Regions from separate parts of the Xenorhabdus entomophaga genome, predicted to be linked through region 2. Evidence: predicted binding sites of a transcription regulator. Region 2 holds the regulator's gene; each other region holds the start of a gene.
What was found. Region 2 encodes PhoB, which activates phosphate uptake and scavenging genes when phosphate is short. Its sites were predicted from a motif close to CTGTCATAAAACTGNCNNAT; they were not measured.
Positions count from the first base shown of each region.

Region 1: the regulator PhoB is predicted to act here: its motif matches at 8,044-8,063, upstream of pstS (phosphate ABC transporter substrate-binding protein PstS).
Region 3: the regulator PhoB is predicted to act here: its motif matches at 3,195-3,214, upstream of phoA (alkaline phosphatase).

Region 1 covers NZ_JBBMXH010000030.1:21,634-32,132, reverse strand. Annotated here, with positions in the region: gene feoB (Fe(2+) transporter permease subunit FeoB) at 1-1,339, opposite strand, end outside; gene feoA (ferrous iron transporter A) at 1,504-1,731, opposite strand; gene AAC854_RS08420 (pyridoxamine 5'-phosphate oxidase family protein) at 2,060-2,584, opposite strand; gene AAC854_RS08415 (Tex family protein) at 2,994-5,351, opposite strand; gene greB (transcription elongation factor GreB) at 5,603-6,085, shown strand; gene ompR (osmolarity response regulator transcription factor OmpR) at 6,260-6,979, shown strand; gene AAC854_RS08400 (ATP-binding protein) at 6,976-8,019, shown strand; gene pstS (phosphate ABC transporter substrate-binding protein PstS) at 8,161-9,201, shown strand; gene pstC (phosphate ABC transporter permease PstC) at 9,263-10,231, shown strand; gene pstA (phosphate ABC transporter permease PstA) at 10,311-10,499, shown strand, end outside.
Region 2 covers NZ_JBBMXH010000034.1:5,432-15,930, reverse strand. Annotated here, with positions in the region: gene ggt (gamma-glutamyltransferase) at 1-224, shown strand, start outside; gene brnQ (branched-chain amino acid transport system II carrier protein) at 343-1,683, opposite strand; gene phoR (phosphate regulon sensor histidine kinase PhoR) at 2,065-3,375, opposite strand; gene phoB (phosphate regulon transcriptional regulator PhoB) at 3,559-4,248, opposite strand; gene sbcD (exonuclease subunit SbcD) at 4,526-5,764, shown strand; gene AAC854_RS09095 (SbcC/MukB-like Walker B domain-containing protein) at 5,761-9,441, shown strand; gene AAC854_RS09090 (ABC transporter substrate-binding protein) at 9,756-10,499, opposite strand, start outside.
Region 3 covers NZ_JBBMXH010000026.1:21,111-31,609, forward strand. Annotated here, with positions in the region: gene rsmC (16S rRNA (guanine(1207)-N(2))-methyltransferase RsmC) at 106-1,119, shown strand; tRNA gene AAC854_RS07620 (tRNA-Leu) at 1,307-1,393, shown strand; tRNA gene AAC854_RS07625 (tRNA-Leu) at 1,440-1,526, shown strand; gene phoA (alkaline phosphatase) at 1,606-3,042, opposite strand; gene AAC854_RS07635 (aldehyde dehydrogenase family protein) at 3,301-4,794, opposite strand; gene AAC854_RS07640 (cupin domain-containing protein) at 4,810-5,190, opposite strand; gene AAC854_RS07645 (NAD(P)/FAD-dependent oxidoreductase) at 5,256-6,560, opposite strand; gene uriH (uridine-preferring nucleoside hydrolase UriH) at 7,011-7,961, shown strand; gene AAC854_RS07655 (helix-turn-helix domain-containing protein) at 8,274-8,513, opposite strand; gene AAC854_RS07660 (helix-turn-helix domain-containing protein) at 8,663-8,875, shown strand; gene sugE (quaternary ammonium compound efflux SMR transporter SugE) at 8,936-9,250, opposite strand; gene efp (elongation factor P) at 9,455-10,021, opposite strand; gene epmB (EF-P beta-lysylation protein EpmB) at 10,063-10,499, shown strand, end outside.

The sequences.
Region 1 (10,499 bases), on a different contig from region 2:
CAAAGATTGCCAATCTTGCCCCACAGGACATAAACGGTGCCATCATGATGGTAATCAGGCGCTCACGAGGGGCGTCCAGTGTTCTTGAGCCCATCACGGCCGGCACATTACAACCAAAGCCAACAATCAGGGGCACAAAGGATTTACCCGGCAATCCCATGGCTTGCATCAGCCTGTCCATAACAAACGCGGCTCGCGCCATGTAGCCTGAATCTTCAAGGAAGGAGAGGAACAGGTACATCATGCCGATCTGGGGAACCAACGGCAGTACGGTGTTGATGCCTCCACCAATACCTTGGGCAAGGAAAACCGTCAGCCAATTCGGGAAATGGAGAAAATGACCGAGCCATTGCATTCCATCAATGAAAATGGCGGCAGAAGCCCCTTCGAAGATGGGTTGCAAAGCGCCGCCGATATTGATGGCCAGCACAAACATCAGGTACATGACAAACAGGAAGATAGGCAGGCCCAGCCAGCGGTTCAGGATAACGGTATCCAATACTTGGGTCAGTTTGTTTGGTATGGCTGATCGGGTATCAATGACCGCCAGACATATATCACTAATCGTCTGATAACGTGCGCCAGCAATGATCAGGTCGGGTTCTTCAATCTGTTGCTGTTGCAGGCGAGCCTGACTTTCAGCTAGCTGTATTTGAGTCAGACCGGAAATCTCACGGCTGTAAATATCCCCTTCCAGCACCTGCAAAGCCAGCCAGCGACGCTGCTGTGGGCTGAATGTCCCCGTGATTTGGCGTGAAAGATGGGAGACTTCCTGTAATAGTGAATCAGGATATTCAACCTGCACAGGTTTAGCGTTTTGCGGGTATTTAATTTTTTGCGGATGATCGTCGATGGTTTTTTTCAGTGCATCGATCCCTGTGGCACGGGTTGAAACCAGTGGGATAACCGGACAGCCGAGGCGTTGTTCCAGTGCCGCAACATCAATATTGATACGCTGATTCTGAGCGATATCCAGCATATTCAGCGCAATGATGCAGGGAATGCCCAGTTCAATCAATTGCAGTGAGAGATAAAGATTACGCTCCAGATTCGACGCATCAACAACATTGATCAACATATCAGCTTCACCACTAAGGATATAGTGGCAGGCAATCTGCTCATCAATGGACGTTTGCTCAGAAATGGTAGTGAGAGAATAAGTGCCGGGGAGGTCGACAAGCTCGACCTGATGGTTATTGGTGGTAAAGTGGCCGGCTTTGCGCTCTACCGTAACACCAGCCCAGTTTCCCACGCGTTGGTGGGAGCCAGTAAGCTGGTTAAAAAGTGTCGTTTTGCCGGCATTGGGATTACCAATCAGGCCTATGGTTAATTGTTTCATCATACTTTTGTCAATCACAAAATCTACCAATCATAAAGTCTGCTAATTACGAAGTGACTTTCGTACCTTAGTTACATATTCAGTACCCTGGTGATACTTTAGTACTACGGTTATCAAAGTGTGTGGGTGATGATTATTCTGAACTAAATCAACTTAGCGCTTTGTTAGTTCAGATCTTCATTCAACATGAGAAATGCCAAGTCTTGTTTACGAAGAGTAAGGCTGACTCTGCGTGTTTCGATTTGTATTGGATCGCCCAATGGAGCGAAGCGAATGACCTGAAATGTTGAACCCGGTAACATGCCGAGTGACAATAATTTTTGTCGGTAAGCTGGACTAATTTCTGGAGAAAATCCCAGAATTTTATACCTGCGTTCTGGAATAAGAACCATATAACTCTCCATTTTGACTGAAAAAATAAGTGATTATAAGAATGATTATCCTCAATGAAGGGAATTTCACAAGGAAAAAGTACGGTAATTTCTCTGAATTCTAATTGTTAATGATAATAATACGCAACTGCAATGTTGGTTATTTATCCTGAATAATATGGAAACAAATTGATATTAATCAAATTAATGTTGATTTGATTGAAAATAAATAATTATTAGGAATATTTAATATTCGGAAAAAATATCTTTATTGATAAGCCCCGTTAATAAACGGGGCTTGTTGATTTCTATTTTCTTATTAATTTGATAAATGATTGATTGACTTTTATTAACCTTTTGGAGGATAAAGCAGCTCACTCAATGGAACCTGAACGCGATCATCATCTTGATGCTGGCTCCAGGCATCCGAGTCGTATACCCACCATGCCTGAATTTCCAACTGATAGAAACGGCGTGTGGCATGGCCTTGATAATCACTGATGGGACGAGATTTTTTCTTTCTGATATTTTCATCAGGATAAGTTTTTAAGAAAAAATAGTCATAGGTTTCCTGTAGTTGCTCATCGGGGACTTGGCGGGCGTAGCCAACGAATTGAGCGCCAGCCAGATCCAGTGATGAATCAGGTGTGACCCGACTGCTGTAGATTGTGCCGCTGACACGGGGGTTGATATGTAATTCCCGCGAATGTCGGGTATCTCGCTTTGAGTACCAGATCAGTGTCAGTGGGTTGTATTCCGGAATATAGAACATCGTCGATGACCAGACTGAATCTGCATCTGGATCGTGAGTGGAAAGGCTGAAAAAACGTATATTGCTGAGTAAATTAAAACTGCTTTGGACATATTTGTTCATGGTTTTTCCTCAACAGTGTGCATTCGTTCTTGATACCTAAAACTCGAAACCCATTGGGTATAAGAACATTAGGATATTATGGAAGATTTATATTTTTATATTATTCAATAAGTTCCCATTATTATGAGATTTATTGCGGAATGAATTATACGGAGTATTAATTAAAATATGCAGGGGTCATAACTTATTCAAATTTATAACATCAGCAATAAATAGAATCATCATGATGAAAATAATGGCTTTTTTACGTATAGCCAGTCAAGGGCTTTTTATCCGGCGCGCCGTAAAACCCCGTCATTCAGAGGCTGCTAATTCTTTTTTTGAAAGATCCTGAACTGGCACAATGGCACCAGTTCAGGAAATTAGTTAAGTAAGCTAACGTTTCTTGGTTAATTAACGTTTGCGCTAATTAACGTTTTTTATTAAAGGCAGCCGCCAACGCATCACCCATGGCGCTGTTGGCTAAAGGTGCAGAACCTGAACGCGAAATATGGCGGTTTCTGCCATTGCCGTTGCCGTTGCGGTTATTACGACCCTGAGCATTGCTATCCTGACGGTTACCGCCTTGAGAGCCTCGGCGTACTTGTGTTTCACCAGGTTGTTCATCAAGACGCATGGTCAGTGCAATACGCTTGCGGTTGAGATCAACATCCATCACCTTCACTTTGACGATATCACCCGTTTTCACCACGGTATGTGGATCTTCTACGAAGCGATCGGACAGGGAGGAGATGTGCACTAAGCCATCCTGATGGACACCGATGTCAACGAAAGCACCGAAATTAGTGACGTTGGTGACTGTACCTTCCAAAATCATGCCTGCACGCAGATCTTTCATCGTTTCAACCCCGTCAGCGAAAGTCGCTGTTTTGAACTCAGGGCGCGGATCCCGGCCCGGTTTTTCCAGCTCTTTCAGAATATCAGTAACGGTTGGGAGACCGAATTTCTCTGTCGTGAAATCCCGGGCACTCAGGTCACGCAGAGAAGCAGGATTGCCCATCAGTTCAGGCAGGGTCTGCGCGGTTGTTGCCAGAATTTTCTCAACGACCGGATAAGCTTCTGGGTGAACAGTTGATGTATCCAGCGGATTATCCCCCTGATTGATGCGCAGGAAGCCCGCACATTGCAGGAAGGCTTTTGGCCCCAGACGGTGAACTTTCAGCAGTTCATCACGGTTGTTGAAGCGACCGTTCTCATCACGCCAGTTAACGATATTCTGGGCAACATTGCGGCTCAGGCCGGCAACGCGCGTCAGCAAGGCGACGGATGCCGTATTCAGGTCAACACCGACGCCGTTTACACAGTCCTCAACCACATTATCCAGTTTTTTGGCAAGCTGGACTTGGCTGACGTCATGCTGATATTGACCAACACCGATGGATTTCGGCTCGATTTTTACCAGTTCTGCCAGTGGATCTTGCAGGCGACGGGCGATGGAAACCGCACCGCGCAGGGAAACATCCAGTTCAGGGAATTCCAGTGCAGCCAGTTCAGAGGCGGAATAGACGGATGCCCCCGCTTCGCTGACCACGACTTTCTGTGCGGTAACGTCAGGATACTGTTTCTGCACGTTGGCAAAGAAACGCTCTGTTTCACGGGAAGCCGTACCATTGCCAATGGCAACCAGCTCAACCTGATGCTTGGTGCACAGTGCTGCAACGCTTGCAGCCGCTTTGTTTTCCTGACCCGTGTGTGGGTAAATGGTATCGGTGGCGATAAGCTTGCCTGTCGCATCAACAACGGCGACTTTCACCCCTGTGCGCAAGCCCGGATCCAGACCCATCGTTGCCCGCATGCCCGCAGGTGCAGCCATCAGCAGATCATTCAGGTTACGGGCGAATACGTTGATGGCTTCGTCTTCGGCTTTCTCGCGCAGTGTGCCCATCAGTTCGGTTTCCAGATGCAGCAACACTTTGATGCGCCATGTCCAGCTCACCACTGCCTTGCGCCAGCTATCAGCAGATGCATTGTTCAGGCGCAGGTTAAGGTGATCAGTAATAATTTGCTCGCAGTAACTCTCTTTTGGCGCTTCCTCAAATTGAGGATCGGCGTTCAAAGAGAGTTGCAGGATACCTTCATTGCGTCCACGGAACATGGCAAGGGCACGGTGGGAAGGAACAGCAGCAATGGCTTCGTGATAATCGAAGTAATCACTGAATTTAGCGCCTTCTTCCTCTTTGCCTTCGACAACTTTGGAGACTAAGTGGGCATTTTTCCACAGATATTCGCGGACTTTTGCCAGCAGGGCCGCATCTTCGGCAAAACGCTCCATCAGGATATAACGCGCGCCATCCAGTGCAGCTTTGGCATCAGCGACACCTTTGTCAGCATCGACATAGGCCGCTGCCGCCAGTTCAGGCTCTTGTTGCGGCTCCTGCCATAGCAGGTCGGCCAGAGGCTCCAATCCGGCTTCAATGGCGGTTTGCCCACGGGTACGGCGTTTCGGTTTATATGGCAGGTACAGGTCTTCCAGTTCAGTTTTGCTCAATGTCGCATTAATTGCGTTTTCCAGCTCAACGGTTAACTTCCCCTGTTCCTCAATCGATTTCAGAATAGTCTGACGGCGGTTGGACAGTTCGCGTAGATAACCGAGGCGGTTTTCAAGCTGGCGGAGCTGCGTGTCATCCAGACCACCGGTGGCCTCTTTACGGTAACGGGCAATGAAAGGAACTGTATTCCCTTCATCAAGCAGAGTAATGGCGGCTTGGACTTGCTGTGGCTGAGCCTGTAGCTCACCGGCAATGATTCGACTTAAAGATTCATTCATGGTCTGTTTTCTTCAACTTTCTTAGCGCCCGTAGATATCGTCGGATATCATCAGGCAGAGCCGGATAGGGTCAAATTTCATCTGAAACAATATCGGCATGGTTCAAACTGGCTCCATTTATACGTGCTGAGCGCGATAATTTCCAGTTTAGCGCGATATTTCGGTCATGTTGCGACAGAATTCATCGAATATCTTCTGGGTTGAGATATAGTACACCGCCATTAATCATCTTTTCTCAAGTGAGTTTTTTCATGGCCAAGAGTCACTACATTACCCGGGAAGGTTGGCATACGCTTGATCAGGAACTGAAATATCTCTGGAAAGTTGAACGACCTAAAGTCACTCAGGCTGTTTCAGATGCTGCTGCGTTAGGGGATCGTTCAGAGAACGCAGAATACATTTATGGTAAGAAAAGGTTAAGAGAAATTGACCGTCGGGTACGATTCTTGTCCAAGCGTCTGGATGTCCTGAAAATTGTTGATCCTGATCCGCGGCAAGAGGGAAGAGTCTTTTTTGGGGCATGGGTGAAAGTCGAAAATGAAAATGAAGAAGAACATATTTTTCGACTGGTAGGGCCGGATGAATTTGAGCCGGCCAGGAAGTGGATTTCCATTGACTCTCCCGTGGCAAGGGCGTTGCTTGGCAAGCAAACTGATGATGAGGTTACGGTGATGACGCCCAATGGCATCGTGACGTATTGGATATTGGAAATCAGTTATCAGTCTTTAGCATAAATCATGGTGGTTATGTGACCTAAACAGGAAACAAGGAGAGAAAACCTAACCATAAGCAATTATTGCTAATGCCGTTAATGGCCTTAAAATACATGCGGTTAGTCTCTATTGAATTATGGGTTTTCTGTGAGAGTGCTAGATATTGCGGGCATGGAGCATCTTGGGAGCTGAAACATGCAAGAGAGTTATAAGATCCTTGTTGTTGATGATGATATGCGCTTGAGGGCGTTATTGGAGCGTTATTTATCTGAGCAGGGATTTCAAGTTCGTAGCGTAGCAAATGCAGAACAGATGGATCGTTTATTGACCAGAGAAGCCATTCAGTTGATTGTTTTGGATTTGATGTTGCCGGGTGAAGATGGATTATCGGTTTGCCGAAGATTGCGAAGCCAGCATAATCCGATTCCGATCATCATGATATCCGCAAAAGGGGAAGAAGTTGATCGCATTGTGGGCCTTGAAATCGGCGCGGATGATTACCTCGCCAAGCCTTTTAACCCACGTGAGCTGTTGGCACGTATGCGGGCTGTTTTACGTCGTCAGGCCAGTGAATTGCCGGGAGCTCCGGCATCGGATGATGCCGTCATCAAGTTTGGCAAATTTAAACTTGATCTCGGAACGCGAGAAATGTTCCATCAGGATGAATTGCTGTCTTTAACCAGTGGGGAATTTTCAGTACTGAAAGTTCTGGTTTCTCATCCTCGTGAGCCGTTATCACGGGATAAATTGATGAGTCTGGCACGGGGGCGGGAATATGGTGCGATGGAGCGCTCCATTGATGTTCAGGTTTCCCGTCTGCGTCGTCTGATTGAAGAAGATCCCGCTCATCCCCGCTATATTCAGACGGTTTGGGGGTTGGGCTACGTTTTTGTTCCTGATGGAAGCAAAGTATGAAAAGGCTTTGGCTTTCGTTGCTCACCTTGTTTCCCTATATATTATCTTTGTCGCTGGGCTGCCTGCTGATCAGTTACTTGGTCGCCCAGTGGTTGGCAACACTGGAAAAAGTTTCATTCAACGTGGTGTTTCCTTATCTCTTTATCGGGGTTTTTACGTCTGCATTATCAGTATTTGTGGTGTTCTGGCGATATTTGCACATCCAGAAGCAATCACTCAAAACAATACAAAAAGCAGCGATGGATATGGGGAAAGGGAGAAAGGTGGCTCCACTGCCGGAAGTAGGAGCGCCCGCCATACGCTCACTGACTAGAACCCTGAATCAGATAGCTGTGGAGCTGCAATCGCAAGAAAGTGCTCGCGTGGTATTAATAGCAGGGGTGAGCCATGATTTGCGCACTCCGCTTACCCGCATTCGGCTGGCGATAGAAATGTTGGAGGGAAAAGATGACTTTCTCACGGAATCCATCCATCGGGATATTGAAGAATGCAATGCCATTATTGATCAGTTCATTGACTATCAGCGGTCAGGGCAAGATGTACCGATGATATGCTGTGAACTGAATGAGCTGCTTGAATCGGTCATTGAATTTGAGACTGCCATTAAAACGGAACAGCGCTGCGCGGCAGATATTGAAAATAACTTATCTCCCCGCCCGGTTTTTGTTTCAGCCAATTCGCTTTCCATTAAGCGTGTATTGGTCAATATGTTTACTAATGCCCAACGTTATGGCAATGGATGGATTCGAATCAGTAGTGGTTCAACAGAAAGATTTGGCTGGTTTCAGGTGGAGGATAACGGCAGGGGGATGACAAAAGAAGAAGCCGCCACTTTGTTCCAGCCATTCATTCAGGGAGAGCGGATACGCAATACTCACAATAATGGTGGAGTAGGGCTGGGGCTGGCAATTATCCGCCGCATCATTGATATCCACGAAGGGTATATCGAAGTGGGAGAAAGTGAAAAGCAGGGGCTATCCATTCGCGCTTATATTCCTTTGAATGAAAAACCGTTATCCCTTGAAAGCGGCCTGTCATAAAAATGTCATAATTCATACATTTTACTGTCATTGAATTCACCTATTTTCCTTCCTGATCCATTTCTTAACCTAAAAACCAGATTGTCGAAGATGTCTGACACTTGTTTTTAATTAATGATGCGTATCCCAGCAGGAGGGAATATGAAACCAATGCGTACCACCATGGCAAGCATTATGGCAGCCGTATTTGCCATGACATCCCTGTCTTCATTTGCTGCCACCAGCTTGACGGGAGCAGGTGCGACATTTCCCGCACCGGTATATACCAAGTGGGCGGATTCTTATCAAAAAGAAACGGGTAACAAAATCAATTACCAAGGCATCGGCTCTTCGGGTGGTGTGAAGCAGATTATCGCCAATACCGTTGATTTTGGTGCTTCTGATGCGCCAGTTTCTGATGAAAAATTGGCGGCGGATGGTTTGTTCCAGTTTCCAACCGTGATTGGCGGCATTGTGCTGGCGGTAAACATTTCCGGTATCAAACCGGGTCAGTTGATTCTGGATGGCAAAACCCTCGGCGACATCTATCTGGGGAACATCAAGAAATGGAATGATCCCGCTATTGCAAAATTGAACCCAGACCTCAAGCTGCCGGATCAGAACATTGCCGTAGTGCGGCGGGCGGATGGTTCAGGAACTTCCTACGTTTTCACCAGCTACCTGTCTAAAGTGAATAACGACTGGAAAGAAAAAGTCGGGGCAGGTTCGACCGTCAAATGGCCAACTGGCTTGGGTGGTAAAGGCAATGATGGTATTGCGGCCTTTGTGCAACGCCTGCCCGGTTCGATTGGTTACGTTGAATACGCTTATGCTAAACAGAATAACCTCACTTACACCAAACTGGTTTCAGCAGATGGCGCAATATTGTCACCTACGGCAGAAAACTTCAGTGCGGCAGCAAAAGGTGCGGATTGGAACAGCAGCTTTGCTCAGGATTTGACACACCTGAAAGGCGATAATGCGTGGCCAATTACCTCCACCACTTTCATTCTCATCCACAAACAGCAGGCAAGTGCCTCGAATGGCGCTGAAGTGCTGAAATTCTTCGATTGGGCTTATGACAAAGGCAAAAAACAGGCGAAAGATCTGGATTATGCCGTTCTGCCGAAAGAAGTCGTCAGTCAGGTACGTGCAGCATGGAAGAGCAACATCAAAGACAGCAGTGGCAAACCGCTTTATTGACAGGCTTTGTTAAACCTCCCCCCTTTCGAGGGGGAAATAACCCAAAATGAGAATTAAGCGTATGGCCGAACGTAAAACGGCATATAAAACGGTATTAAAAGCACCGAGTAAAAATGGCGACATTATTTTCAGTGCGCTGGTCAGGTTAGCGGCGGTGCTGACCTTACTTCTGCTCGGCGGCATTATTATTTCGCTGATCATTGCTTCCTGGCCAAGTATACAAGCATTTGGTTTTACTTTTTTGTGGAGCAAAGACTGGGATGCACCCGCCGGAGTGTTTGGTGCACTGGTTCCGATTTATGGCACATTGATGACGTCATTAATTGCCTTGATTATTGCGGTTCCGGTGAGCTTTGGTATCGCTTTGTTTCTGACAGAACTGGCGCCAAATTGGTTGAAGCGTCCATTGGGCGTGGCGATTGAACTGTTGGCAGCGATCCCCAGCATCGTGTACGGCATGTGGGGGTTATTTGTTTTTGCTCCGCTGTTTGCCACCTATTTCCAGCAACCCGTTGGTGATGTGTTATCAAGCATTCCCATTGTGGGCGAACTGTTTTCCGGCCCTGCCTTTGGTATTGGCATTCTGGCAGCGGGCATTATTCTTGCCATCATGATTATCCCCTATATTGCTTCTGTCATGCGTGATGTATTTGAGCAAACGCCCGTGATGATGAAAGAGTCAGCCTATGGGATAGGCTGTACCACATGGGAAGTAATTTGGCATATCGTCTTGCCTTATACCAAGAACGGTGTGATTGGCGGCGTTATGTTGGGGCTTGGCCGAGCGTTGGGGGAAACGATGGCCGTCACCTTTATCATCGGTAACACCTACCAGCTCGACAGCTTGTCTCTCTACATGCCCGGAAACAGCATTACTTCTGCATTGGCAAATGAATTTGCCGAAGCTGAATCTGGCCTGCATACCGCGGCCTTGATGGAACTGGGGCTGATTTTGTTTGTGATCACTTTCATTGTGTTGGCATTGTCAAAACTGATGATTATGCGTCTGGCAAAAAATGAGGGGTGCTGAGATGACAACCCACGATAATAACCAACAGTCCCGTTTGGCTGGCGCAGTACGTGAAGTAGGAATAGTCAATGAAGTGGATATGAAAAGCCGTCGTCGTATGCAGTCATGGCGTCGTCAGAAGAACCGCATTGCATTGATGTTGTCTATGGCGACGATGGCATTCGGCCTGTTCTGGCTGATTTGGATTTTAATCTCTACCGTGACTAAAGGCATTGATGGTATGTCGCTGGCGTTGTTTACCGAAATGACGCCCCCGCCCAATACAGAA
Region 2 (10,499 bases):
CGAAAGACACCCTGACTTTACTGGAAAAAATGGGTTACAAAATGGTGGAGCAAACACCATGGGGAGCGACAGAGTTAATCATGATTGGATTGCCGGGCGCGGCTGGGGTTACTTCTGTAAATTCTTCCGGCAATGATTCAGCGGTATCAGGCATTGTCCGTGAAGGCTATATCTATGGTTCCAATGATGTACGGCGACCTGCTGGTGCTGCTATTGGTTACTGATTCAGATTAGTTACTGATTCAGTCTGAGTAAATAAGGGTGGGCTACTAAAGCAGCCCGCCCTTATTATTAGTACCACCAATTCAGTCATGAAGTTAGTGAATAACCACCTATTTTTTCTTACTGTTCTTCATGCTGAGCTTCATACTTTGGGAGTTTTACTCCTCCTGCGATGCGATCATAAACAGCACACACAACGATAGTCAGCAAAGTAGGCAGTAACCATGCCAAACCCTGATCTGCCAATGGCAAATGCTTCGCCAATTCTGGCAGTAAGTGAGACAGATATTCAGAAGATTTTACTGCATCCAAAATCCCAAACAGCAGGCTGATAGCCATTGCGGGAGCCAGAATACGCGAGAAGTTATTCCACCAGTTCATTGTAAAGCTCAGTAATACCAGCACGATACATGGTGGGTAAATTGCCGTCAGCACTGGAATAGAGAACTTAATCAAGTGGCTCAGACCCAGATTAGACACCAGCATGGAGAAAGTGCCCAGAATCAGCACTAGCGCACGATAAGACAACGGTAAATAACGGCTGAAAAACTCAGAACAAGCACAAGTCAGACCTACCGCGGTAACCATACAGGCCACGAAAATCAGTACCGCCAGGAAGAAACTGCCGTAGTTACCAAAAACATTTTGGACATAAGCATGCAGGATCACCGCGCCATTTTCAGCATTCGGTACCAGTGTGCCACTGCTTTCCCCAAGCTTGAACAAAGAGAGATACACAAGTGCCAGACCAAGACCGGCAATCAGGCCAGCCCACATGGCATAGCGAGTCAGCAAAGAAGACGCTTCAACCCCTCGGGAACGAGCAGCATTGACAATAACAATGCCGAACACCATCGCGGCCAATGTATCCATCGTCAGATAACCATTTACAAAACCATTTGAGAACGGAATTTCCGTATAGGTTCCAACGGCTGGAATAGAGCCACCAGCAGGCCACAGCACAGCAGCGATACCCAGGATTGCCAGCGCCAGAATTTTGATTGGAGCCAGTATATGCCCGATGCTATCCAGTAGTTTACCCGGATACAGTGAAATCAGGATCACCAATGCAAAATAAACGACACTGTAGATGAACAAAGGAAGTTCACCAGTTCCGGTAATTGGTGCGATACCCACTTCAAAAGAAACTGTTGCAGTTCTGGGCGTTGCGAATAGAGGGCCTACAGCCAAATAGCAAACAGTTGCCAGAACCAAACCCGCAGTTTTACCAATAGGTGAACTAAGTGCTTCAATGCCACCACCTACTTTTGCCAAAGCAATTATGGTAATAACAGGCAAGCCAACAGCGGTTAGCAAAAAGCCAGCGGCTGCGATCCAAACATGTTCTCCAGCCTGCAAGCCAACCATAGGCGGAAAAATGATATTTCCCGCACCAACGAACAAGGCAAAAGTCATAAAACCTAATGCCCAAATATCCTTAGATGATAAACGGTATGCCATAATGATTGTTAATGTATTGTTGCCAAAAGAATTGCATGTACGATATTAAGTATCGCAAACACTTGAATTTTCACTGGCGAAACTGAATTCTGTTTTAACAATCAGTGAGCAACATAATATTCACTGATAAACGTGAAATATAAAATGATAGTAGTAATTACAGCCAGAATCGCCAACAACTGCCCACAAGTAAAACTTTTATAGCGTCAAAAGGCAAGCGGCAATCCAAAAACCAGAACAATATCCTAAACTAAATTTTAAAATCAGTGATTATTGTTATCTATCATTGAATACACACTATATGATTTGTACTTTCTTCATTCACATTGATTAATAAATAATTTTCCCCGGATTGTTACCATTAAATCCTATTAAACTTAGCTAGTTTTTATTCAAACTCTTTTTAGTTGAAACAATAAGTCGAGATGCTAATAGAAAGCTAAAAATAGATCCCTTTCCTAATGCACTAGAAATATCGAGATTGGTATTGTAGTGGTGCAGTGCATGTTTCACTATCGCCAGTCCTAGCCCGCTACCTCCGGTTTGTCGAGAACGGGCACGATCAACACGATAAAAACGTTCGGTAAGACGTGGCAAATGTTCTGCGCTAATTCCTCCGCCATTATCTTCCACTTTAAACAGCGCCCCCTGAGCCACCCTCTGCCAACTAACCTCAATTCGCGTTCCCTCAGGAGTATGTCTAATGGAGTTATAGACCAGATTAGACATCGCACTGCGCAGTTGTTCCTCATTACCAAAAACTTTCAGTTTTTCATCAACATTAAATATGATGTCATACTGGTTATTACCCAAGGCGAGGGTTTCCTGCTGCAATAGATTCAACATAACGGGAACATCAACCACTTTATTCATGTCCACTTGCGGCCCGACTTCAATTTTAGAGAGATGCAATAGTTGCGTAACCAGACTATCCATTCTCCGTATCTGTTCCTGCATCGTACTGACCGCTTTCTGGTTTACCTGACTACCAAGTACCTGATCCTGCATCATTTCCAAATAACCTTGCAGTACAGTGAGCGGTGTTCTGAGTTCATGGCTGACATTGGCGAAAAAATCCCGTCTGGAATTTTCCAGCAATCTTTTTTGGGTAATATCACGCACCACCATCAATAACTGCCTTTCTGAATAGGGCATGACCCGGAATTCCATCATATTACCGTTGTTCAATTCGATGGTTAAAGGACGGGAGAAGTCATTTGCTGTGATATAGCGACTAAAATCGGGGTAGCGAAGTAAATTGAAAATATGTTGACCGTTATCCTCTGGCCAGCGAAAACCAAGTAAATGCTGTGCCAGACGATTACACCAGAAAATGTTGCCCTCTGTGGTCATCATCACAATGGCATCCGGTAGTGACTCAGCGCCACTACGAAACCGTTTGATCAATAATGCGAGTTCACGACGCCGTTTACGGTTACGCTGCTGCATCTGATAAATGCCGTAAAAGATAGGTTCCCATCCGCCGCGTCCCGCAGGAGGTAACATACTGCGATCTAACCATAACCAATGGGATAATTTCAGCAAATTATAGCTATGCCACACCAGTGCCAAAAATAGCGCGATAACCAATAACCAAGCCAAATGACCAACAAAAAGAGACAAAATGACAGCGGGCAAACAGAAAAACACGAAGCCCAATACCAACTTTTTCCATGATAAACGCTCAAGCACGCTATTTTCTCCGGTACGAAAACGGTATTACCCGAAACCATTCCCCAAACTTCTGCCACTCAATACTATTACCCATCAAAACCACTATTACCCATCAACACCACTATTACCCATCAACACCACTATTACCCATCAACTACCAATCACACCAATACCAATCAACACCAACGGGGTTCATAACCATCAATAACGGGTAGAAAAGCGATATCCTGTGCCACGAACGGTTTGCACCATTTTATCGTGTTTGCCGATTTCCAACGCTTTACGCAATCGCCGGATATGTACATCAACGGTGCGATCTTCCACATAAACATTCGTTCCCCACACATAATTGAGTAACTGCTCCCGGCTATAAACACGCTCTGGATGAGTCATAAAAAAGTGGAGAAGTTTGAATTCGGTTGGCCCCATCTCCAAATCCTGTCCCTGACTGGAAACTCGGTGAGATACCGGATCCAGTATCAAGCCATTCATATCAATGACATCTTCTGCTTCTATGGGCGAGATACGCCGCAGAACTGCCTTGACACGGGCAATCAACTCCTTGGGTGAGAAAGGTTTAGTGATATAGTCATCAGCTCCGACATCAAGGCCACGCACCCGATCTTCTTCTTCTGAGCGAGCCGTTACCATAATGACTGGAATCGCCTTAGTATTATTATCCCGTTTGATTTGCTTGATAATCTGTACGCCTGAACCTCCGGGAAGCATCCAATCCAGTAACACTAAATCAGGATAAGGCTCTGACAGACGCCTTATTGCCGTATCATAATCTCCAGCTTCAACGGACTGATAACCGTTTTGCTCAAGTACAAAACAAACCATTTCACGAATCGGTACTTCATCTTCAACTACCAAAATGCGTTTAGCCATGGTTAATCCTGTCAATATCATTGAAGTCAGCAACATTAACTTTAGGTCATTATGAGTCAATTTTATGACAATTTTATGAAAACTCTTATCTCTCAATCATCAAGCTGTAATCTGGCTCGCAGGAAATATATACCTCATCTGTCATATTTCATTCTTGATGCGAAACTACTCGATAATTCAATAAAAGGGACTGAATTACGCAGGACATCTTTCACATACTCATTATAATTAGCGCTTGTAACAGGTAAGAGAAACTCACAGGCAACGGCGGGAAGACATGCGAATCATTCATACATCGGACTGGCATCTTGGACAATATTTCTTTACCAAAAGCCGCGCAGCAGAGCACAAGCACTTTTTGCAGTGGCTTATTGAAAAAATCATTCAATATCAGGTTGATGCATTGATTATTGCCGGAGATGTTTTTGATACAGGCTCCCCTCCCAGTTATGCACGTGAGCTTTACAACAAATTCATTGTGGCGCTACAGCCCACAGGCTGCCAACTTGTCATTCTTGGGGGAAACCATGATTCTGTCGCCACACTCAATGAGTCAAAAGCCCTGCTTTCTTACCTGAATACAACCGTGATTGCCAATGCGGAAACCAAAGAACCAGAGAAACAAATAAAAGTGCTGAATAATAAAGATGGTAATGCAGGAGCGATTCTCTGTGCTATTCCTTATCTTCGCCCGCGGGACGTCATGATCAGCCAGGCGGGACAATCTGGCACCCAAAAACAACAAGCATTACAAAATGCCATTACGGAACACTATCACCAGCTTTATCACCGCGCCTGTGCATTACGGGAACAACTCGGCCAACCATTACCAATTATTGCCACCGGACACCTCACTACCGTCGGTGCTTCCACCACAGATTCCGTCCGCGATATTTACATTGGCACATTGGATGCGTTCCCTGCCCAAGAATTTCCACCTGCTGACTATATTGCACTGGGGCATATTCATCGTCCACAAGTTATCGGAAAATCTGAGCACGTCCGCTACAGCGGTTCACCTATTCCACTGAGTTTTGATGAAGTTGGTCAGGAAAAAAGCGTCTGTTTAGTTGACTTTAAGGCTGATAAGCTTGATAGCATCACGCTTCTACCCGTTCCAGACTATCAACCAATGCAGTTGATTCGTGGCAATTTGCAACAGATAGAGGAACAATTACAGATTTTCAGGGAGTATCAAGGCGAACGCCCGGTCTGGCTGGATATTGAAGTCGCGACTCAAGATTACCTGCCCGATATCCAGAAACGCATCCAAACCCTGAGTGAAGGTCTGCCCGTTGAGATAATTCTGCTGCGCCGCAGCAAAAATACCCGCCAGTTGTCACTATCTAAACAAAATAAGGAAACCCTCACCGAACTGAGTGTCAATGAGGTGTTCGAACGACGTTTAGCGCTGGAAGAATTAGAAGATATTGCGAAAAAGCAACGCCTGATTACCTTATTTAAGCAAACGCTGGATGATATTTCTCAGCAATCACATGAAGAGCCTCTCCCATGAAAATTCTTAGCTTACGGCTGAAAAATATCAATTCCCTGCAAGGTGAATGGAAGATTGACTTTACGGCAGAGCCTTTTGCCAGCAATGGATTATTTGCCATTACCGGCTCAACGGGTGCAGGTAAAACGTCTTTGCTGGATGCGATTTGCCTCGCTTTATATCATGAAACCCCAAGGCTTAAGACCATTTCCAGTTCACAAAACGAGCTAATGACCCGCCATACTGCTGAATGCCTCGCGGAAGTTGAATTCGAAGCCAAAGGCGTCGCTTATCGGGCATTTTGGAGCCAACGCCGCGCTCGTAACCAAGCAGATGGCAAACTCCAACAGCCAAAAGGAGAACTGGCCCTCAAAAAAGACGGGAAAATTCTGGCTGATAAAATTCCAGAGAAAAAAGAAAAAATTGCTGAAATAACCGGGTTAGATTTTGGTCGTTTTACCAAATCCATGCTCTTATCACAGGGTGATTTTGCTGCATTCTTAAATGCGCAGGATAAAGATCGGGCTGACTTACTGGAAGAGCTAACAGGCACTGAAATTTACGGTATTCTGTCTCAGGATATTTATCGACGCCATAAAGATGCACAGTCTGAGCTGGATATTCAGAATACCAAAGCCTCCTCTATTGAATTACTCACACCAGAGCAGCAACAAGCGTACCAAAACCAGCAACAACAGCTTACTGCAGAAGAAACCGAACTCAGTCAGCAAATTAAGGCATTACAAAAAGCCGAACAGTGGCTTGTCAGAAAAGATGAACTACAGCAATCTCTGGCAAAGAATACATCACTTCTGCAACAAACCGAGCAAACCATTCAAGAAGCACAACCCCAGTTACAAAAACTGGCTACCAGCGAACCGGCTGAGAAAATCCGTCCATTATGGGATGCACAACACCGTGCTTTTCATGAAAAACAGCGGCTTACTGAACAACGCATAAAAATAGAAAATGAACGCCAACAACAATTAGCGCTGCTGCAACCTGCTGAACAACAGCTTACACAGTTAGAGAAAAACCGGGAAGAGCACCAACAACATCAAAATCAGCAGGAAAAGCTCATCTCAGAACAAATTATGCCGCTCGATCATAAAATTGATATTCAATCAAAAGATCTGCTGGCACTGGAGAAAGAAATAACGGTACAAGATCGCGAATACTCTGATATTCAATTCCAATACCAAACCACTCAGAACCAGACAGAAATACTGAATAAAGAGCAAAAAGAGCTGGAATCTTATTACGAACAACATCCCCATTATCTTAATTTAGACAGCAAACTGCCTGAATGGAAACAGCTAATCACCCGCCAACAAGAGCGGCAAACGAAAATAAACCAACTTACACAAAACACGCAACAAATTGCCGCCGAAATCACTCACACAACTGGGCATCTTAATTCGCTGAATGCAGAATTAGCGGGACAAAAAAAACAGAGCCAGACATTACACAGTCATCTTGCCAACGCTGAAAATCAGCTCACTGCTTTACAGAAAGCACATCCTTTAGCGCAGTTACAGAAATCTTTATCAAATTATCAAAAACAACTGACTTCACAGAATCAATTGGAGATCTTACTGCCCCAGATCCAGCAACAACAAACTGCGATCACTGCCGATCAAACCCAACTGGCACAACTTCAGGGATCGCTAACACTCTTACCGGATCAAATCGCAACCCTCAATCAACAATTAGCAGAAAAACAGCAGCACTATGACGATCTTGATAATCGCATTCGCCTAGAACAACGGATCGTCAGTCTGGAAAAAGAACGTTCACAATTAAAAGAAGGTGAATCCTGCCCGCTTTGTGGTTCAACTCACCACCCTTTAATCAATGAATACCGAAATATTGCCCTGCCACAATCAGAAGAACGATTAAAAACCCTGCGCCAACAGATTGAACAATTGCAAGAAAACCGCACTGCCCTACAACAAAAGCAACAAATTCAACAGCAACATTGCGAAAAATTGCAGGACAATATTGCACAACTCAACGTCAAACTGGCCGCATTGGTAAAACAATGGCAATACCATTGCCAACAATTACAGGCAACAGATTTACCGATAGATACAGAGTCGGTTAATGATTTTATCAGCCAGAGACAATCTGCTTATTACCAACATCAAACTCAGCAGGAAGCACTTTTACAGGCAGAAAAAAACCATCAGGCAGCCGAAAAAGCCCTCGCAGCCAATCGTGAGCAGTACCAAAAATGTGAAAAAAATATTGAGCTGGAAAAATTCAAACAGGATTCAGCCCAAAAACAATTAGACGAAAAAACGACTGAAATTCGACAGATAGAAACAGATTACGCAGCAACAGAGAAACAGTTAAAGACTGAATTACAATCGACACCTTTTACCTTGCCTTCACATCAAGAAGCAGAGAGTTGGCTACAACAACGCCAACAAGAATTAAAAAATTACCATGAATCTCGTGAAAGATGGCAACAACTACAGAAAGAACAAGCTGCCTTACAGAGCAAACTGAGTGAATTAGAAAAACAAAAAAATAAGCTAACCGCGCATCTTCATGCTTTAAATCAACAGCAGCAACAACAAAAGCAATTACTGGAACAAACGCGTCAGGAACGCCATCATTTATTTGGCGAACAATCTGTTGCTGTCGTTCGTCAGGTCTTACAACAAAAAGCCTATGAACTGGAAGCGGCTTATAAACAGGCCACTACCCATTTGCAAGAATTGCAAAACAAAATGAATCAATTAACCGGTGCAGCCAGTGAAATTGAAAGAAACTGCATCACCACTGAAGCAGCCTGCAAACTTGCTGCCAGCCACTTCCAAACCGGATTGGAGCAGCAAGGTTTTCCCGATCAAGCCTCTTTTGAACACGCCTTATTAGAACCAGAACAGCGGGAAAAATTACAACAATTACAAGAAAAACTGGAACAACAACAATTACAAACCAAAACACGGCATCACGAATCAGAAGTAGCACTACAGCGACATGCAGAAACACAACCGCAATTGCTTGAGCAATATGAAGCCCGGCAATTATCGGCCATGTTGACCGACACTACAGATAAGTTGAAACACAACAACCAACAACAAGGTGAAGTCAGGACTCTGCTAAATAGCGATGCAGCTCGCCGCCAGCAACAACAGGCATTACTGGCTCAAATCGCATCCTTACAACAAAACTATGATGACTGGAGCTATCTCAACAATCTCATTGGTTCCGCAGATGGTGCCAAATTCCGCCGTTTTGCTCAGGGATTAACATTGGATCATCTTGTCTATCTGGCGAATATCCGGCTGGAAAAACTGCATGGTCGTTACTACTTACAACGCAAAAATGATGGCGGATTGGAATTACAGGTTGTTGATACCTGGCAAGCGGATGCTATTCGGGATACCAAGACCCTCTCCGGTGGAGAAAGTTTCCTTGTCAGCTTGGCCCTTGCGCTGGCCTTGTCTGATCTGGTGAGTAACAAAACACAGATAGAATCCCTGTTCCTTGATGAAGGTTTTGGTACGCTTGACCCTGAAACCCTCGATATCGCACTGGATGCGCTGGATCACCTTAATGCGTCGGGAAAAACCATCGGGGTAATCAGCCACGTAGAAGCATTAAAAGAACGAATTCCTGTTCAGATCAAAGTGGAAAAAAAGAATGGCTTAGGTTTCAGTCAATTAGCGCCAGAATTTCGGGTTTAAACACACTGATTAAACATCATATGGTGTATTAACAAACAACTCAAATAATCCAGTTAATGAATAACGATTACCCTGAAAAAGCACACAAATAAAAATGGAATAAAATTATGTTATACCCAATGGATTTCAAGATGCGTCGCGGCGGCAAGGGAATGAATCCCCGGGAGCATAGGTAACTATGTGACCGGGGTGAATGAGCGCAGCCAACAAAGAGGCGACTTGAAAGACGAAGAGTATATACCCAGCATTTATCGAGGCACTGCAATAACTAAAAAGTGTAAAGTGAATTGAGCCTGCCAAAGCAGGCTCTTAATTTAATGTTGAATGACATAAAAATCTTTCGTTGCAATAAATCCCATAAGATTAGAGTAATATCCACCGATATAAGGCTTCACTAATACTGCTGTAACATAATAATAGACAGGAATGATAGGCGTATCTTCTGTTAGAAGGTCAAGCGCCTGTTGAAAATCTTCTTGCTTATTCGTTTCTCCGGCCTTATGTACCAAAGCATCAAAATTATTATTTGAATAAAATGAAGTATTATTCGTCTGATTTGTTGTAAATATATTTAGAAAAGTCATCGGGCTATCATAATCGCCAACCCATCCATACCTGACAACATCAAACTTCCCTTGATGTTCGTTATCCAACAAAACTTTCCACTCCTGAGCTTGTATATTAACAATAACACCAAGATTCTTTTTCCACATCGAAGTTGCGGCAATAGCGATTTTCCTATGTAATTCTGATGAGTTATAAACCAAATTAAATCTGAGAGGATTATCCTTATTAAACCCTGCTTCATTCAATAATTGTCGGGCTTTTTTAACACGTTGAGCTTGTGTCCATGATTGATAATCAGGTTGCTTGAATTTAAAGCCGCCGATTCCCGGTGGAAAAATGGTATAAGCAGGTATTTGGCCTTGAGCAACAATCTTATACGCAATAATATCTCTATCCAAAGCAAGACTTAATGCCTGTCGGACTTTAATATTATTAAATAGCGATTTTTTATTGTTGAATGCATAACAATATGTACTCAGTATTGGTGAAAC
Region 3 (10,499 bases), on a different contig from region 2:
AATATATTATCAGAGGGCTTATCTTTGCGCCAATCAGTACGGCATTTCAATACTGCCCACTGGTATTTATACTTGGATAAAAGATTTATAAGGAGCTATTCATAGATGTCAGTATTAACCCCGGCCAGCGAAGTTATCCTGCGCCATCATGAGCAATTCCGCTCCCATCATCTGCTTTTTGCCGGTGATCTTCAGGACAATCTTGCGACAGAAATCGAAGCTGCAAGTGTACGGGTGCATACGAATCAGTACCACCATTGGCAATCCCTGATTCGTCAACTCGGTGACAATGCTTACTTTGGCCTTGTGGCAGACAGCACATTTATCAAAGAGTGTGATACGCTGATTTATTATTGGCCAAAAAGCAAGCATGAAGCACGTTTTCAGCTACGTAATCTGTTTTCCGTTCTGTCTCCCAACACTGATCTTTTTATTGTGGGTGAAAACCGCAGTGGCGTACGTAGCGTTGATAAATTGATGGAAGGTATAGCTACTTTCCATAAAATTGATACTGCCCGCCGTTGCAGTCTGTTTTATGGTCAACTGAAAAATCAGGTTCAGTTTGATCAAAATAACTGGTGGAACAGCTATCAAGTGGGAGATGTCATTGTTAATACACTGCCCGGCGTGTTCAGCCAGGATGATCTGGATGTAGGCAGTCGTCTGCTGCTTTCAACTTTTAATGCCCCCATTTCCGGTAGTCTGTTGGATATGGCCTGTGGCGCAGGAGTATTGGCAAGCGTACTGGGTAAGAAAAACCCTGATTTGACTTTGACATTGAGTGATGTCGGTGCTGCCGCAATCACATCCAGTAGAGCAACGCTGAAAGCCAATAAGTTGGAAGGCAATGTCGTCACCAGCAATGTATATTCTGCCATTGAAGAGAAATTCGACTGGATCATTTCCAATCCACCATTCCATGATGGCTTGAAAACTAATTTGACCGCGGCTGACGATATGATCCGTATGGCACCAAACTATCTGAAATCAGGGGGGAAATTGCGGATCGTTGCAAACGCTTTCTTACCTTATCCTGCTCTGTTAGATAGTGCCTTTGGCAAACATGAAGTGCTTGCACAAACAGGCAAATTCAAAGTGTATCAAGCAACAAAGAAGTAACTTAGGCTTTAAACAGGCTCCCCGTTTTGCCTGCTCCAGCTTAACGAGCAGGCAATTTCGCCAAAACATCAACATGCTGATTTTTACACCAATCACTCTTTCTTCCACTAAATAATGATTGACGCCAGCCATAAAATCTCTAGAATGCGCCTCCAAGCTATTCGTTTAAGTAATAGTGTCTGAATATGCGAGGGTGGCGGAATTGGTAGACGCGCTAGCTTCAGGTGTTAGTGTTCTTACGGACGTGGGGGTTCAAGTCCCCCCCTTCGCACCAAATCAGATAACTATCGGTTAAACAAATGGGATAAATGGCAGTACCTGCGAGGGTGGCGGAATTGGTAGACGCGCTAGCTTCAGGTGTTAGTGTCCTTACGGACGTGGGGGTTCAAGTCCCCCCCTTCGCACCACTGTTTCATTTTCCTTCTTTTTATCTCCCTTTTCTTCACTTTTCTATTTTATTTCCCTGCCCTTATTGTTCAGATTCATTTATTTCAAATTCATTGCGTCGCGTATGGTAAAAAACAGATCCGTCTGATCGGTTAGTCCAACAACATTAGCGGCATGTGGGCCATAAGCAGCAACCCGTAACTGTGCTCCTGTATGCCCTTGGCTACCTCCTTCCGAATTCCCGTAGTTTACTGTCATGACAGCCCCGTCTTTAGTAATCAATGAACGCGTCAAACCCGGCGAGTTTGCATCAGGCCCAATGATCTGGCTGGAATGTGCATGATCAGCAGTCACAATCACTAACGTATCACCCTGTTCTTTCGCAAATTTAAGCCCTACTTGTACCGCCTTATCTAAAGCGACAGTTTCACCAATCTGCGCACAAGGATTGGCATTATGATCCTGTTTATCAATCGAAGCACTTTCGACTTGCAGGAAAAAGCCATTTTTGTTTTCCTTCAGTAAATCAATCGCTTTTTCTGTCATTTGCTGCAAAGTCGGTGCGTTAGAATTTAATTTAGAATTTACGTCGCACTTCACAGGCTTTTCATTGATATTACCGTGATAAACCGCCTTTGGCCCTGCCCAGGCGACGTCCATATTTCCATCATGGAACAAACCTAACAAGGGCTTTTGTTGATTGGCTTCTTTGACGGCAGTTAACGACTGCGCATCGGTTACCCATTGATATCCCTGACTCAATGCCTGTTGTTGTAATGTTTTTCCTTTATTGATGCCGGATACTGATTGTTGGGTAAATGATTTCGCACCGCCCCCCAAAGTCACATCAGCGCGTGTTGCCAGTAATTGCTCAGTTATGGAACCTTTACCGCCATTTTCTAATGCATTCGTGGGACATTCTTTTGATGTTTCTTCCGGGCCATAACATTTACGGTTTGTGATATGTGCGTACAGGGCCGCTGGAGTCGCATCCTGAATTTCAGATGTCGTCACATTTCCCGTTGCTTTACCGTTCTTTTTGGCCAATTCCAAAAGGGATGAGTGAGCGTTACCAAAAACATCAATGCCTAATGCCCCGTTATAGGTTTTCACTCCCGTTGACCATGCGGTGGCGGACGCCGCTGAATCCGTCACGTAGTTGGGTTTTTGCGTTTTCTTATCCAGCGAATAGTGAGTATATTGTCCGGTAAATGGCAATGCGTCGATCCCTTTAAAGAATCCACCAGCGCCTTCTGCATAATTACGCGCAATGGTAATCTCAGAGTCCCCCATGCCATCGCCGATAAACAAAATCACATTTTTCGCTTTGTTGTTACTCAGGGCGGCCTTAAGTGCTTCAGTTTGATCTTGAGTCAAACGGCGCGCACCACCAAATTCAGTCATATTACCTTGCGCTGCGCGCTGTTGCGCCATAATGTGATTTGAATCGCCAGCGGCCCAAGCAGGCATAACAGCTCCTGACATCAATACAGTAATGGCAGCAGCAAGCAGCTTTTTTTCATAATTACGCGACATAGGTTTTTCCTTGCAGTCAGATGAATATACCCGTCGTCTTTCAAGTATAGCCTTGCCGGCTGTACCTTAAAATCCATTGGGTCAAAGATGAAAAATCAGCATGTTGAGTTGCCCGGATAATAGATATGTCACATGACAGTTATTTGAACCTATGACGACATTCTGATGACAGGAAGATTTTTTAAAAGATGAAAAGTGAAATGAAGCGCCACAGCAGCTAAAGGCCGGATGGCGCTCTACCAATAAACCAGCATTCCGTTAATAACGCATGATGACCGACTTCAGTTCCGTATAATGCTCAATGAAAGCGCTGCCAAATTCACGCCCCATCCCAGAGGATTTCATTCCCCCAAATGGAACGGCAGGATCGAGGAACGTATGCATGTTGATCCATAGTATTCCCGCTTCAATGCGAGATGTCATACGCATCGCTTTGCCCAGGTCGTTAGTCCATAAACTGGCGGATAAACCGAATGGTGTTGCATTCATCATGGCAATCAGTTCTTCCTCATCGTCATAACTGAGGAAAGTACCAATTGGCCCGAATGTTTCTTCTTTCATCAATGTATCGTCAGCACTTTTGGCACGGATCACGGTTGGCATAACAAAGAAACCCTTCCTTTCCACAGCATGGCCGCCATATACGATTTCACTCCCCTCCTGACGCGCTTTTTCAAACAAAGACAGAATTTTTTCATAATGCTCTTTATTTGCCAAAGGCCCTATTTCCGTCGTTTCATCAAGGGGAGAACCCATTTTCATCGCAGACAAGCGCTCAGAAAGTAATTTCAAAACCGCATCCATATGAACAGAAGGAATATAAAAACGTTCCGCAGCTGCACAGATTTGCCCCTGATTCATATAACCAGCTTCCAATACCCCATCAACAATCTTCTCGACAGGCATATCCGACAGGAAAGCAGCCGCATTTTTACCACCTAACTCCAGCGTTGCACGGAACAGCCCATGTTCCATGACAGATTTGCCAATGAGCTTTCCTGTAGGCACTGAACCCGTAAAAGTGACCTTGGCACACAGAGGATGAGTCAGCAGATGTGACCCAACACCAGCACCAGACCCATTGACGATGTTAATCACACCATCAGGGATTCCGGCTTCTTTTGCCAGTTCTGCCACACGCAGCATGGTTAAGGGGGTATATTCACTGGGTTTCAGCACAACGGTACAACCACTGGTCAGCGCTGCCCCTAATTTCCAGATAGCAATCATGATGGAGAAATTCCACGGAATAATACCAACCACTACGCCTATCGGTTCACGGCGGGTAAACGCGGTATATTTCTCTCCTTTAAATGAGGGCAATGAAACATCCAATGTTTCTCCGCTGATTTTGCTCGACCATCCGGCAAAATAGCGTAAATAATCGGCAGATGCCCCCACATCCAGCATGCGGGATAACTGGATGGGTTTGCCTGAACATAAGCTTTCCAGTTGTGCCAGTTCTTCGCTATTTTTCAGCAATAAATCAGCCAGCCGATTCAGGCAATTTCCCCGTTCCAGGGGTGAAGTTTCTGCCCATACACCGTGAAAGGCAGTTGATGCCGCCTTCATTGCCTGATTAACTTCGGCCTCTCCTCCTTGATTAACCGTAGCTATCGTTTCATCCGTTGCGGGGTTAACAACAGAGAAAGTTTCATTTTCCTGACCAAGAATAGAGACTCCATTAATATAATGGCCGTGAGAACGTCGCAGAAAAGCGGTTACAGACTCCAGCAAATTAACTTCACTCATCATCTCTTCCTCAGTCTAGCCAGACACTTGTCCGTTTATACAAGCCATGTAATGTTTGACGAAACGTTCACTGGTGATTTCCCACAGTACTTCAGTCCCTTTTGCCGCAAACCACGAGTCACCTTCATGATATTCAACCGTAACCCCAGTTTTGACATCCGTCAGTTTTATTGAGCCTTCATGCACTGTTGCCATCTCATCAAAGGGGTAGACCATTTTAAATTTGCCCTTGGTACAGGCAAAAATACCGCAAGTCAGATTATCCGATGGTGCTCCGTGGATCATGGCCGCACTCGCCTGCGGATCTCCCTCTACCACAACAGAACCAAGATTAGTGACACTGCCAATGGGCATTAATTCAGGAAGGGCTTTATCTAATAATAATGGCTTGATCATGACTTTTACCTTTTAACAGTTACCGTTCAAAAAAATCGTGGGAAAAATGCTAAACAGAGATCCGATTAACGACGTCCTTTCCAATAACCCGAAGTTTGGTGCCAAATTTTGCCGCCAGAGAGCAATATATTCCTAAGGCTGTCTTTCCCAATAACATCGAGATGTGGAATAGAGCTTAGTAGTGAATAACGATCGGAGCCTTCGCTCATTCCTTCAGCAAGAATTTTGCAAATAATATGACTCGGGGTTACACCAAAGCCTGAGTACCCCTGAACATAGAACACGTTTTTATGCTTAGGCAGGGAACCAATTTGCGGGAACAAATTAACGCTGCAACATAATGGTCCGCCCCATGCCAATTCTATTTTCACGTCTTTCAGGTAAGGGAAGGTTTTCAGCATGATATTGCGGTTCCATGCTTTTAAATCGGAAGGAATATATTCAATAAACTGTGTCGCACTGCCATATAACAGGCGATTTTCGTTAGTGACACGGTAATAATCAATGACGGGACTGATATCGCTGTATGCACCGCGAATCGGGCTTATTCGTTCAATTAACTCTTCGGGCAGTTCTTCTGTCATCAATTGGAAGGCATACGTATTGATAGTTTTTCTGTAGATAGTGGGTTCGAGCTCTTCATCCAAGAAGCCATTACATGCCCACAACATCTTGCTGGCACGAACTGAGCCGGTTGCTGTACGCACCGTGACCCGCGGGCCATATTCGATATTCAAGACCTGACTATTTTCAAAAATTTTAACACCGTATTCGGAGACAGCCTTAGCTTCGCCTAAAAGCAGATTGAGTGAATGAACATGACCGCCACCCATATGTTTCAATGCACTGGTATAGCGATCTGACCCAATGACTTTTTTGACATCAGACCCTGTATAAAGCTCGATTTCCTCATCAGGGGAAGCGGCACGGAAGCCTTCCAGCCAGCCCCGCAGGGTTTTATCATGCCGTGGATTCCAGCCAAGATAAGCATAACCCTGACAAAAATCTGCCTGAATATCATATTTGGCAATCCGGTCACGAATAATACTGGCTCCCAAGCTGCTGATTTTGAATATTGTTTCCAGACCTTTCTCACCAACATGGCGTTTGATCTTATCCAAGTCATGACCGATACCTGTCATCACTTGCCCGCCATTACGACCTGTCCCCCCAAACCCCAGAGTCCGGCCTTCCAAAATAGCAATATTGGTGATCCCTTTTTCAGCGAGTTCTAATGCTGTATTGATACCAGAGAATCCCCCACCAATGATAACGACATCAACATCCAAATCTTCTGTCAGCATTGGAAAGTGGAGATCATATTTCTTAGTTGCCGCATAGTATGTTAATGAATCAAGTTTATTATTCATGCTATACCCCGTGTGTATCTATCCCCTGATGATATACATCCAGTTACATTGCTATTCTGTTTTTTCAGGGAGATTTATCATATTTATTGAACATTGATTATTTAGGTGTATTCACAAAAGTTTAACAAGCACACCAACAAAAACATTAATAAGTTAATAATAATATGTCAAATCGCTGTCTGTGCATTTCATCTCAAGGTATATATGAATCACATGTACTTAAAATGCTCAAATTGTTTGTTGTTTTCATGTTAATCAAATCACAATTATTAAAATATTCATTAAAAAATGATGAGTTTTATGTTTTCATTTTGTGATAGATGGAAGAGGAATTTTTTTAATACTGAATTATTCTGAAAGGGATATTTGCATGTGTGCCTAATAAGTTTCGGATTGTAACCAAAACAGCCGCCTGAAAGATGAAAGGCATAATCACTAAAAGGAACAAATATGCTACCCAAGAAAATTATCCTTGATTGCGATCCCGGGCATGATGATGCCATTGCTCTCTTGCTTGCTCACGGAAATCCAAATATTGAACTATTGGCTGTAACGACCGTCGTTGGCAACCAAACTCTGAATAAAGTAACCCATAATGCGCTGTGCGTTGCCCGAATTGCCAATATTAGCAATATTCCTTTCGCAGCAGGATGCCATCGACCACTCGTTCGGGAGATCAAAACAGCACCGGACATTCATGGCGAGACTGGCCTGGATGGCCCTATTCTGCCTGAACCAGCAATGAGGTTGGATGCCCGTCATGCAGTGGATTTAATCATTGATGTGATTATGGAAAATCCGCCTAAAAGCGTCACTCTGGTTCCGACTGCGGGTCTGACGAATATCGCCATGGCTGCACGCAAAGCTCCGCAGATCGTCGAGCGAGTGAAAGAAGTGGTATTGATGGGAGGCGGCTACCACAAAGGTAACAGAAGCGCTGTTGCTGAATTTAATATTTTGATCGATCCGGAAGCCGCACACATTGTTTTTAATGAAAAATGGCCTCTGACAATGGTGGGTTTAGATCTCACTCATCAGGCTCAAGCGACGCCTGAAGTTATTGAGAAGATTGCCCAGATTAAAACACATTCTGCTCAATTCGTTTTGGATGCACTCCAATTTTATGGGGACAGGTATCGTGAGAGCCAAGGATTTGGTTATCCTCCGGTTCACGATCCTTGTGCGGTGGCCTATGTGATCGACCCTACTGTTATGACGACCCAAAAAGTCCCCGTCAATATTGAGCTAACCGGAGCCTTAACAACAGGAATGACAGTCGCAGATTTCCGTTTTCCACCGCCTGAAGATTGCCACACACAAGTTGCCGTTAAATTGGATCAAGCTAAATTTTGGCAATTAGTGATCGATGCGTTGAAAAACATTGGCGAAACAACTTATTGAACTTACAAGTCATAAGTCTGTTCGGGAAGAGCCCGCTTAATCATCATGCGAATATATCCTTTGACCATTGAGACGGCCCCTTGATTCAGTGGTTAAAGGAAATTCTATTCAACAAGTCTTATCCCCATCAGCAGCACTTCATAATATGTCAAAAACACATATCATATTTAAAAAAAGAATATAAGTTACAAACAATCACGAGCAAAATTGAGGATCGCCTTCATCATTCAGATCGTAGTCAATAAATTGAATGATGAAGGAGAAGAAAGAATGACGTTTTTTATTGCAGAGAAGTGCTATCGATAATTAGCCCTAATGAGGCGGAAGCATTGTTTTAAAATCAAACAGATCATTCAGTTCAATCTGTAATCCATTGGCAATCACATAAATAATTTCTAAGGTAGGATTTCTGACGCCGCGTTCAATACCGCTGACATAAGTTCGATCTAATCCACATTTATCGGCAAAAGCCTCCTGCGACATCCCTGCTTCTTTCCTGAGATATCTAATTCTTTGCCCAAAAAGGGATCTGATGTTGTTCGATGTTTTCATCCGATAAGTATCGATTCGTGTTACTTATCCGACCACGGACTATGAGTCACTATTCAATTTGAGTTATGATATGATGTGTGACTTATAGTCTACTGTTTAATAACTTACTTTTTAATTGAAAAAACGATAGCTAATTGGAGATCTTAAGGATGGAAAAAAAAGACTGGCATTCCGCTGATATTATTGCTGAATTGAAAAAACGTGGGACAACATTATCAGAAGTATCACGAGAGGCAGGGCTTGCATCATCAACCCTTGCCAATGCCCTACAACGACATTGGCCGAAAGGCGAACGTCTTATCGCGACAGCATTAGAGCGCACGCCAGAAGAAATATGGCCTTCGCGCTATGAAAGAAAATAATCAAAAATAGAACCCAGCGCAGTGCTGGGTTCATTTATAAACCGATCCATTTATAAAACATCAACTCGCTAGTTTTAAACCGATAATACCCGCAACGATCAAGCCAAGGCTCAAAATTCTGGCGAAATTCACTGATTCTCCCAGTACCATAATGCCAAAAATTGCCGTTCCCACTGCACCAATGCCTGTCCACACTGCATATGCGGTTCCTGCGGGCAGATTTTTCATGGCATAGGCCAATAGCCCTACACTAACAGCCATCGCACCGATCGTAATTAGACTCGGAATCAGACGTGAAAAACCATGCGTATATTTCAGGCTTACCGCCCACACCACTTCTAACAAACCCGCAATAAGAAGGATCAACCAAGACATGTCTTTCCCTTTTTATATGATGACAAGTGGGGTCGTCCCCAATGAGATGACGTTTATCCGAGTCGTCCCGAATAACGATAAGAAATGAAGCTGAATTATAGCTATCCGATCTGGCTGCTGCAATGATGGCGACCAACGGCTGACAACAAAAAACCGCAACCTCTGGACGAAGAGGCTGCGGTTTCTCTAGAATAACGGGCTCGATTATTTAACGCGAGAAACGTATTCGTTAGAACGGGTATCGACTTTAATGACTTCACCGATCTGCACAAACAGAGGCACTTTTACCACAGCACCCGTGCTCAGGGTTGCTGGTTTACCACCAGTACCAGCGGTATCGCCTTTCAGACCTGGATCGGTTTCAACCACTTCCAGCTCAACGAAGTTTGGTGGAGTTACAATGATAGGACGGCCATTCCACAGAGTTAGAATACATTCTGCCTGATCGATCAGCCATTTTGCATTGTCACCAACGGCTTTCTCATCCGCAGCTAACTGCTCGAAAGTCTCGTTGTTCATGAAATGCCAGAATTCACCGTCGTTGTACAAATAAGTCAGGTTGGCATCCATGACATCTGCACTTTCAACAGAATCTGTTGATTTAAAAGTTTTTTCCAGCAGTTTACCAGAAATCAGTTTACGAAGACGGACACGGGCAAATGCCTGTCCTTTACCTGGTTTAACAAATTCGCTGTCAAGAATAGCGCACGGCTCGCCATCTAACATGATTTTAAGACCTGAACGGAATTCATTGGTACTATAAGTAGCCATGGAGATCCTCTAATTTTTAACAAAATGGCTTAGCCAAAAAAATGGCACACATTATAACCCATATTCACCCTGTCAGAGAAGTCTGGCTAAAACAACTTGCGGATGTTATTACTGATCCGAATGAATTGTTGCAACTATTGTCTTTAAACACGCATGCCATATTGAAAGAAGGTAATGAGGCAAAGCGTTTATTTCCCCTGCGTGTGCCAAGAGCGTTTGTAGCACGAATGAAAAAGGGCGATCCCCGAGATCCTCTGTTATTGCAAGTCCTGACTTCCCGGGAAGAGTTTGCTACGCCTTCTGGTTTCTCCACCGATCCATTAGATGAACAATGCAGTGTTGTACCTGGCTTATTGCATAAGTACCACAATCGCGCCTTGTTATTGGTCAAAGGGGGATGTGCGGTAAATTGTCGTTATTGTTTCCGCCGTCATTTCCCTTATGAAGATAACAAGGGCAATAAAAACAACTGGCAGCT